2 regions of the Streptomyces sp. NPDC047014 genome follow, and region 1 is predicted to be linked to the other one. Evidence: riboswitches for the same ligand, from Rfam matches in the RefSeq annotation. Region 1 holds a riboswitch; the other holds the start of a gene.
What was found. A riboswitch is a leader RNA that binds a small molecule or an ion and turns the genes downstream of it on or off. The one in region 1 is predicted to bind thiamine pyrophosphate.
Positions count from the first base shown of each region.

Region 2: it holds a riboswitch for thiamine pyrophosphate, as region 1 does, so the genes downstream of both, ABZ873_RS11925 (thiamine ABC transporter substrate-binding protein) here and thiC (phosphomethylpyrimidine synthase ThiC) in region 1, are expected to answer to the same signal.

Region 1 covers NZ_JBEYVX010000005.1:119,607-124,430, reverse strand. Annotated here, with positions in the region: gene ABZ873_RS05160 (helix-turn-helix domain-containing protein) at 1-710, shown strand, start outside; gene ABZ873_RS05155 (SsgA family sporulation/cell division regulator) at 808-1,257, shown strand; gene ABZ873_RS05150 (YibE/F family protein) at 1,377-2,825, opposite strand; TPP riboswitch at 2,865-3,010, shown strand; gene thiC (phosphomethylpyrimidine synthase ThiC) at 3,005-4,792, shown strand.
Region 2 covers NZ_JBEYVX010000014.1:90,534-95,357, forward strand. Annotated here, with positions in the region: gene ABZ873_RS11920 (iron ABC transporter permease) at 1-1,085, opposite strand, end outside; gene ABZ873_RS11925 (thiamine ABC transporter substrate-binding protein) at 1,193-2,293, opposite strand; TPP riboswitch at 2,379-2,488, opposite strand; gene rlmN (23S rRNA (adenine(2503)-C(2))-methyltransferase RlmN) at 2,547-3,662, opposite strand; gene ABZ873_RS11935 (phosphatidate cytidylyltransferase) at 3,827-4,824, opposite strand, start outside.

The DNA of each region.
Region 1 (4,824 bases):
GACTGCTCGAAGCCGCCGTGGCGCACACCGGGGGAGCCCCGGCGAAGCAGCTGGCGCGCGAGGCCGGGCTTCCGCTGCCCACCGCCTACCACCTGCTGCGCACCCTGACGCACGAGGGCTATCTGCGCAGGGAGGGCGGGGTCTTCGTCCTCGGCGAGGCCGCGGCCCGGCTGGCCCATGGGGGACTACAGCAGAAACGTCGCAGCATGATCCTCGACTCCCTCGCGCACTTCCGCGACGCGGTCGGGGCGCCCGTCTACTTCGCGGTCTACCGCGAGGGTGAGATCGAGGTGGTCGGCGTCTCCGACACCCCGGCCACCCCCGCCTGCGAGGAGTGGGCCGACTTCCGCGAGACCGGCCACGCGCACGCCATCGGGCAGTGCCTGCTCGGACAGCTCGACGAGAAGACGCGCAGGGAGTATTTCGACCGTCATCCGGTCGAGGCGATCACCCCTTATACGGTGCGGGATCTGCGGGCCCTGGAAAACCGGATCGGGAGCCTCGGGCCGATGCAGACAGTGACCGAACGCCAGGAATATGCCCTGGGCACGGTATGCGCCGCGCTTCCCATCACAGCGGGGGACGCGGCCGCGACCATGGCCATTTCCCTACCCCTGCACCAGCAAGAGCGGTTGCCCTATGTAGTCAAACGACTACAGAGTGAAGTAGGCGCGCTGTTGAGCACCCTCTCCTTCTCTATCAGTATCTGAAAACTCACTCCTTGTGATCTGCATCCACTTACACCACTCTTGTCAAGAGGAGCCTGGGGGATCATTCCTGGCCACTTCCACTACAGCGGGGTAGGCAATGCGCGAGTCGGTACAGGCAGAAGTCATGATGAGTTTCCTCGTTTCCGAGGAGCTCTCGTTCCGGATTCCGGTGGAACTCCGGTACGACGCCCGTGATCCCTACGCAGTCCGCCTGACCTTCCACCTTCCCGGAGACGCGCCCGTGACCTGGGCGTTCGGCCGCGAGCTGCTGCTCGACGGCATCAACAAGCCCTGCGGTGACGGCGATGTGCACATCGCGCCCACCGATCCCGAGGAGCTGTCCGACGTCCACATCAGACTTCAGGTCGGCGGCGACCGGGCGCTGTTCCGCGCCAGCGCCGCGCCGCTCGTCGCGTTCCTCGACCGCACCGACCGGATCGTTCCGCTCGGACAGGAGCGCAACACCGGCGACTTCGAGGAGAACCTCGACGAGGCGCTGGGCAAGATCCTCGCCGAGGCGCGGCAGAACGAGCAGAACGCCGGCTGAGCAGAAGGCCGGTTGGCGAGAACACCGGTTGGCGAGAACACCGGCTGGCGAGAACGCCGGCTGGCGAGAACGCCGACCGGTAGAACGCCGGCTGAGCAGAACACCCCTGAGGAGAGCGCTCAGCGCTTGCGCCGCCGGCCCCGGCCGCCGCGCACCGGTCCCGCGGCCGGAGCGGCGGTCCGGGACTCCGGCCGGTCGGCCGAGACCACCAGCGCGGCCAGCGCCGTCGTCACCGGGACCGAGGCGACCAGGCCGATCGAGCCCACGAGGGTCCGTACGATCTCCACCGCGACCAGCTCGCTGTTCGCGACGGCCCCCATGCTGCTGTTGGCGATGGAGAAGAGCAGGAGCAGCGGCAGCGCGGCGCCCGCGTAGGCCAGCACCAGGGTGTTGACCACCGAGGCGATGTGGTCGCGCCCGATCCGGATGGCCGCCCGGTAGAGGCCGCGGGGCCCCAGTGTGGAATCGGCCTGGTGCAGCTCCCAGACGGCCGAGGTCTGGGTGACCGTCACATCGTCCAGCACACCGAGCGATCCGATGATCACACCCGCGAGCAGCAGGCCGCTCATGTCGATCTCCGGGTAGAGCCCGTGGATGAGACCGGTGTTGTCGTCGGTGTTGCCGGTGAGGAACGCCCAGTCGATGAACACCGAGCCCAGCAGCCCGATGAGCAGCAGCGAGACGAGCGTGCCGAGGACCGCCACGGAGGTACGGGCCGTCAGCCCATGGCACATGTAGAGCGCGATCAGCATGATGGCGCTCGCCCCGACCACCGCCACCACCAGCGGGTTCGAACCCTGGAGGATGGCGGGCAGGATGAAGAGGGTCAGCACGCCGAAGCTGACCACCAGCGCGATCAGCGCGAACACCCCGCGCATCCGGCCGACGAGGACCACCGCCAGCGCGAAGATGCCGGCGAGGACGGCGAGGGGCAGCTTCCGGTTCACGTCGATGACCGAGTACTGGAGGTCGCGGGGCGCGTCGGGGGCGTACGCCACCACCACCTCCTGGCCGTCCGCCAACTGCCGCGGCGCGCCCGGCTGGACGATCTCCACGAAGGTGCGGCCCTTGTCCGGGCCGGTGCCGATCTCGACCGTCGCCTTCTTGCAGTCGCCGGTCTGCGCGGCGCGGGCCTCGCGGCCGGAGGGCGTGGACACCTCGCTCGTGGGCGGGACCTGCGCGGCGTTCACGGACTTGCAGTCGACCTGCTCCAGCGCGACCACCTTGGCCTGCTGGGTCTGCCGGTCGAAGCCGACTCCCGTGCGCTCGTGGCCGGGGGCGCCGCCGGGCCAGAGCACGGCCATGCCGACGAAGACGGCGGTGGCGAAGGGGATCAGCACGGCCGCGATCACCTTGCGCAGGTGCTTCGAGACGGGGGCGGCGGGGCCGTGGCTGTGCCCGTGCCCGTGGCTGTGTCCGTGGGGCTGCGCGGGGGCGGGGACGGGGCCGGGGGAAGGGCCGTGGTCCGCGTGTGCGTGACCGGAGTGGTCGCTGTGTTCCGTGGGCTCGATGGGAGGCTGCGGGGAGGGCGTCACCAGCAGATCATCGCAAGAGATGAGGGGGCCCACTGTTCAGCACGCCATGGATGACGCTAGCGTGGGGGCTACTTTGCACAACGCGGGAGCTCGGAGCACCGGGCTGAGAGGGCGCTGATCACCGTACGGGCATCACGGATGCGTACGGGAGGAGGCTGCGTCGACCGCCGAACCTGTTACCGGGTAATGCCGGCGTAGGGAGATCAGGTCTTATGACCATTCAGGACGCACGCACGCCTGCCGTCGGCACGGAAGCCGACGACCGCACCGAGCGCCAGCCGGGCTGGCACAAGGGCTACCTGGCGGGTTCCCGGCCCGACCTCCGGGTGCCCGTCCGCCAGGTCCACCTCACCAACGGCAAGGACGTGACGCTCTACGACACGTCAGGTCCGTACACCGACCCGCAGATCGAGACCGACGTACGGCGCGGCCTCGCCCCGCTGCGCGAGAACTGGATCATCAGCCGCGGCGACACCGAGGAGTACGCGGGCCGTCCCGTGCGCCCCGAGGACGACGGCATCAAGCACACCTCGCCGCGCGGCGGCCTCAAGAACCTCGACGCGGTCTTCCCGGGCCGGCCGCGGCTGCCCCGCCGGGGCCGGGGCGGCGCCGCCGTCACGCAGCTCGCGTACGCGCGCCGGGGCGAGATCACCCCGGAGATGGAGTACGTCGCGATCCGCGAGAACGTCTCCCCCGAGGTCGTGCGCGAGGAGATCGCCGCAGGTCGCGCGGTGCTTCCGGCGAACGTGAACCACCCGGAGATCGAGCCGATGATCATCGGCAAGCGCTTCCTGGTGAAGGTCAACGCCAACATCGGCAACTCCGCCGTCACCTCCTCCATCGAGGAGGAAGTGGACAAGATGACCTGGGCGACCAAGTGGGGCGCCGACACGGTCATGGACCTGTCCACGGGCCGCAACATCCACACCACGCGCGAGTGGGTGCTGCGCAACTCCCCGGTCCCGATCGGCACCGTGCCGCTCTACCAGGCACTCGAAAAGGTCGACGGCCGCGCCGAGGACCTGACCTGGGAGATCTACAAGGACACGGTCATCGAGCAGGCCGAGCAGGGCGTCGACTACATGACCGTCCACGCGGGCGTGCTGCTGCCGTACGTGCCGCTGACCGCCCGCCGCAAGACCGGCATCGTCTCGCGCGGCGGCTCGATCATGGCCGCGTGGTGCCTCGCGCACCACAAGGAGAACTTCCTCTACACGAACTTCGAGGAGCTGTGCGAGATCCTCGCGGCGTACGACGTCACGTACTCGCTGGGTGACGGGCTGCGGCCCGGCTCCATCGCGGACGCCAACGACGCGGCTCAGTTCGCGGAGCTGAAGACGCTGGGCGAGCTGAACACGATCGCCAAGCGCCACAACGTGCAGACGATGATCGAGGGCCCGGGGCATGTCCCGATGCACAAGATCAAGGAGAACATCGACCTCCAGCAGGAGATCTGCGAGGAGGCGCCGTTCTACACCCTCGGCCCGCTGACCACGGACGTCGCGCCCGCCTACGACCACATCACCTCGGGCATCGGCGCCGCGATGATCGCCTGGTGGGGCACGGCGATGCTCTGCTACGTCACGCCCAAGGAGCACCTGGGCCTGCCGAACCGGGACGACGTCAAGACCGGCGTGATCACCTACAAGATCGCGGCGCACGCGGCGGACCTCGCCAAGGGCCACCCGGGCGCCCAGGAGTGGGACGACGCGCTCTCCGACGCCCGCTTCGAGTTCCGCTGGGAGGACCAGTTCAACCTGGCCCTCGACCCGGACACGGCCCGTGAGTTCCACGACGAGACCCTGCCCGCCGAGCCGGCCAAGACGGCGCACTTCTGCTCGATGTGCGGCCCGAAGTTCTGCTCGATGAAGATCTCCCAGGACATCCGCCGCGAACACGGCGGCGACCTGAAGGCGGACGAGATCCAGGCGGGCATGGCGGAGAAGTCCGCGGAATTCGCCGCCTCGGGCAACCGCGTCTACCTGCCCCTGGCGGACTGAGCACGGCCGACGGGGGGCGGGGCTCCGGGAGG
Region 2 (4,824 bases), on a different contig from region 1:
CCGCGGCGGGTGAGGGCGGCGGCCGCGAGCCCGCCGACGAACAGGGCGATCCCGGTCGCGGCCAGCGCGTACTGCAGGGAGTTCCCGATCGCCTCCAGCGGCGGCACCAGGAAGGTCCCGCCCCCGGCGCCCGCTTCGCCCAGCGCCCGGTAGAAGCCGAAGCCGTAGCCGCCGGGGGCGTCGAGGGAGCGCTCGACGAGCACGCCCAGCGGCAGCACGATCAGCAGCGCGACGGTCAGCAGCACCCCGCCGAGCAGGCTGCGCTGCGCCCAGCCGCGCGGCGGGTGCGTGGTGCGGCCGGGGTCCACCAGCCGCAGCGCGGTCTCCCGGCGGCGCACGGTCCAGGCGTGCACGGCGAGGATCGAGCCGATCGCGGCGAACTGCACCATCGTCAGCACGGCGGCGGTCGGCAGGTCCAGCAGCTGCGCGGTCTGCCGGTAGACCTCCACCTCCAGGGTGGAGTAGGCGGGCCCGCCGAGGATGAGCACGACGCCGAAGGAGCTGAAGGTGAACAGGAAGACCATCAGCGAGGCGGCGGCCACCACGGGCGCCAGCGCCGGCAGGGTCACCCGCCGCCAGGCCGTGAAGCGCCCGGCGCCGAGGACCCGGGCGGCCTCCTCCTGGCGCGGGTCGAGCTGGGCCCACAGCCCGCCGACCGTGCGCACGACGACGGCGTAGTTGAAGAAGACGTGCGCGAGGAGGATGGCCCACACGGTGGTGTCGAGCCGGACCCCGAGCGTTTCGTCCAGCAGCCCGCCACGCCCCAGCAGGGCGAGGAAGGCCGAGCCGACCACCACGGTCGGCAGCACGAAGGGCACGGTCACCACGGCTCGCAGCAGCTGCTTGCCGGGGAACTCGAAGCGCGCGAAGACATAGGCGCCGGGCAGCGCGATCACCAGGGTGAGCACGGTGGACACGAGCGCCTGCCAGGTGGTGAACCAGAGCACGCCGGCGATGTCCGGCCGGCCCAGCACCTCGCCGAAGCGGCCGAACTGCCATCCGTCGTCGGTCCTGAGGCCCCGGCCCACGATCGCGGTGACCGGGTAGGCGAAGAACAGGCCGAAGAAGGCCAGCGGCAGGGCCATCAGGGCCAGCCGTACGAGCGCCGCCCGCGGTCCCCCGGCCGCGGACGGGACGGGGCCCGGCGCGGCGCCCCCCGACGCCGCACCCGTGCCCCTGCCTGCGGTGCCGCCTACTTCACGACGGTCGAGGTCCACGCCTTGACCCACTGCTCACGGTTCTTGGCGATGTTCTCCGGAGTGACGTTCTCCGGCTTGTCGATCACCACGCCGTGCTTGGTGAACAGCTCCGGCAGCGCGGCGTCCTTGGTCACCGGGTTCACGAACATCTGGAGCGGCATGTCCTCCTGGAACTTCTTGCTGATCAGGAAGTCCAGCAGCGCCTTGCCGCCCGCCTCGTTCTTCGCGCCCTTGAGCAGGCCCGCGAACTCGGTCTGGCGGAAGCAGGTGCCGGTGGAGACGCCCGTGGGCGCCTCGGCCGGCTGGGGCTCCCCGTACAGCACCTCGACCGGGGGGCTGGAGGCGTAGGAGACGACCAGCGGGCGGTCGCCCTTGGCCTTCTTGCCGCCCGCGGAGCCGGAGAAGCGCTCGTTGTACGCCTGCTCCCAGCCGTCGACGACCTCGACGCCGTTGGCCTTGAGCTTGGCCCAGTAGTCCTTCCAGCCGTCCTCGCCGTACTTGCCGACGGAGGCGAGCAGGAAGCCGAGGCCGGGCGAGGAGGTCGCGGCGTTCTCGGTGACCAGCAGGTTCTTGTACTCGGGCTTGATCAGGTCGTCCAGCGTCTGCGGCGGGGCGAGCTTCTTGTCGGCGAAGTACGCCTTGTCGTAGTTGACGCAGATGTCGCCGGAGTCGACGGGGGTGACCCGGTGCTCCTTGTCGAGCACGTACTCGGGCTTCACCCCGTCCAGGCCCTTGGCCTCGTACGGGGTGAAGATCCCGTTGTCGAGGGCGCGGGAGAGCAGGGTGTTGTCCACGCCGAAGAAGACGTCGCCGCGGGGCGAGCCCTTGGTCAGGATCTCCTGGTTGAGCGCGGTGCCCGCGTCCCCGGACTTGAGGACCTTGACGGTGTAGCCGCTCTCCCTCTCGAACTCCTTGAGGACCGTGTCGGTCACGTTGAAGGAGTCGTGGGAGACGAGGGTGACGGTGGTGGACTTCGGGGCGTCGCTCGCGCCCGCGCCCTTGTCCTTGGTGTCGCCGCCGCCGCAGGCGCCGAGCGTGGTGACGCCCAGCGCGGCCGCGAGCGTGGCGCCCGCGATCTTCCTGGTGGTGCTCACTGGTGAATTCCTCCTGGGATGTCCAGGAGAAGACGCGGCCCTGGCCGGCGCTCTCTCGGAGCGGACGCCGGGCAGGGCGCAACAGCTTGAGTGGTGACCGAACTTCCTACCCCGAATGACCGGGGCGAGGTTCAGAGGGTCTGCGGATGACGGATACCGCACTCTCAGCGCTGTGGCGCTCCCCTGTCGGAATATGAAATTGGTTCGGCCACAGGGTACCCCGTGGCCGAATCGCTTCGAACAGAATCGGAACCTAGCGCTCCGAAGCGGCCAGCTGGCCGCACGCGCCGTCGATCTCCTGCCCGCGGGTGTCCCGTACGGTCACGGGCACGCCGTGCCGGGCGATCGCCTCGACGAACGCCTTCTCGTCCTCGGGCCGCGAGGCGGTCCACTTGGAGCCGGGCGTCGGGTTCAGCGGGATCAGGTTGACGTGCACCCGCTTGCCCTTGAGCAGGCGGCCGAGGAGGTCGCCGCGCCACGCCTGGTCGTTGATGTCGCGGATCAGGGCGTACTCGATGGAGATCCGGCGGCCGGACTTCTCGGCGTACTCCCAGGCCGCGTCCAGGACCTCGCGGACGTTCCAGCGGGTGTTCACCGGGACCAGGGTGTCGCGCAGCTCGTCGTCGGGCGCGTGCAGCGAGACGGCCAGCCGGCACTTGAAGCCCTCGTCGGCGAAGCGCAGCATGGCCGGGACCAGGCCCACCGTGGAGACGGTGATCCCGCGCTGGGACAGGCCCAGGCCGTCGGGCTCCGGGTCGGTCAGGCGGCGGATGGCGCCGACGACGCGGTTGTAGTTGGCCAGCGGCTCGCCCATGCCCATGAAGACGATGTTCGACAGCCGCGCCGGGCCGCCGGGGACCTCGCCGTCGCGCAGGGCGCGCATGCCGTCGACGATCTGGTGCACGATCTCGGCGGTGGACAGGTTGCGGTCCAGACCCGCCTGGCCGGTGGCGCAGAACGGGCAGTTCATTCCGCAGCCGGCCTGCGAGGAGATGCACATGGTGACCCGGTCGGGGTAGCGCATCAGCACGGACTCGACCAGCGTGCCGTCGTGCAGCTTCCACAGGGTCTTGCGGGTGGTGTCGTCGTCGCAGGAGATGTGCCGGACGACGTTCATCAGCTCGGGCAGCAGCTCCTGCTGGAGCTTGCTGCGGGAGCCCGCGGGGATGTCCGTCCACTCCGCCGGGTCGTGCGCGTAGCGGGCGAAGTAGTGCTGGGAGAGCTGCTTGGCCCGGAAGGGCTTCTCACCGATCGCGGCGACCGCCTCGCGGCGCTCGGCCGGGGTCATGTCGGCGAGGTGCCGGGGCGGCTTCTTCACCCCGCGGGGAGCGACGAAGGTGAGCTCACCCGGAGCGGGACGGGGGGCCATGCGGTACTCCTCAGTACGACGAGGTGGGGGTCACCCCGCGCGTCGCAGGGCCGGTCCGCGGCGCGGCCGCTGGACGGAAAGGGCGCGCCGCATCACGCGGCGCGCCCTCCAGGATAACCCGACCCGCTCCCGTCGGCCGGTGCCGCCGGAACCGGCCGCCCGGCTCAGCCGGTGCCGACGAAGGCCGCCAGCAGCAGCCACACCACCGGGGCGGTGGGCAGCAGCGAGTCCAGCCGGTCCATGATGCCGCCGTGCCCCGGCAGCAGGGTGCCCATGTCCTTGATGCCCAGGTCCCGCTTGATCATCGATTCGCCCAGGTCGCCCAGCGTGGCGGAGACCGCGACCGCCAGGCCGAGCAGCAGGCCCTGCCACCAGGCGCCGCCGTCGATCAGGAACTCCATGCAGAGCGCGCCGGCCACCATGGCGAAGGCCACCGCGCCGAACAGTCCCTCGCGGGTCTTCCCGGGGCTGATGCGCGGCGCGAGCTTGGTCTTGCCGAAGCGCCAGCCCACCGCGTAGGCCCCGGTGTCGCTGACCACGGTCAGCAGCAGGAAGGTGATCACGCGCTGTGGGCCGTCGTCCGGCGTCAGCAGCATCGCGACGAAGGTGGCCAGGAAGGGCACGTAGAACGCGGCGAAGGCGCCGGCCGTGACGTCCTTGAGGTAGTCCTCGGGCGGCTCGGTCATCCGCCAGACCAGCACCGCCAGCACGGTCAGGGCCATGGCGATCCAGGCGCCCTCGGCCCCGCGGACGTACCCGGCGATGACCATGGCGGCGCCGCCGACCGCGAGCGGGACCAGCGGGGCCTTGATGCCCTTCTTCTCCTGGAGCCGGGAGGTCAGCTCCCAGAGGCCGACGACCACCGCGACCACGACCACCCCGACGAAGACCGCCTTGACGATCAGCAGCGAGGCGAAGATCACCGCACCGAGACCGACACCGACCCCTATCGCGGCCCGCAGGTCCCGTCCCGCGCGCTTCTTCGGCGGCGGAGGCGAGGAGTCCTGCGGCTGCTGGGCATGCGGGGGCGGGGGGCTGGGCATGGGCTCCTGCGGCGGCGTATCGGCGCGGAAGAGGGAGCCGCCGTCCGAGGCGGCCCCCCGATCGCGTGCTTCCCGGTCGTCGAAGTCACGGCCGGCGGCATCGGGCACGAAGTGCATGG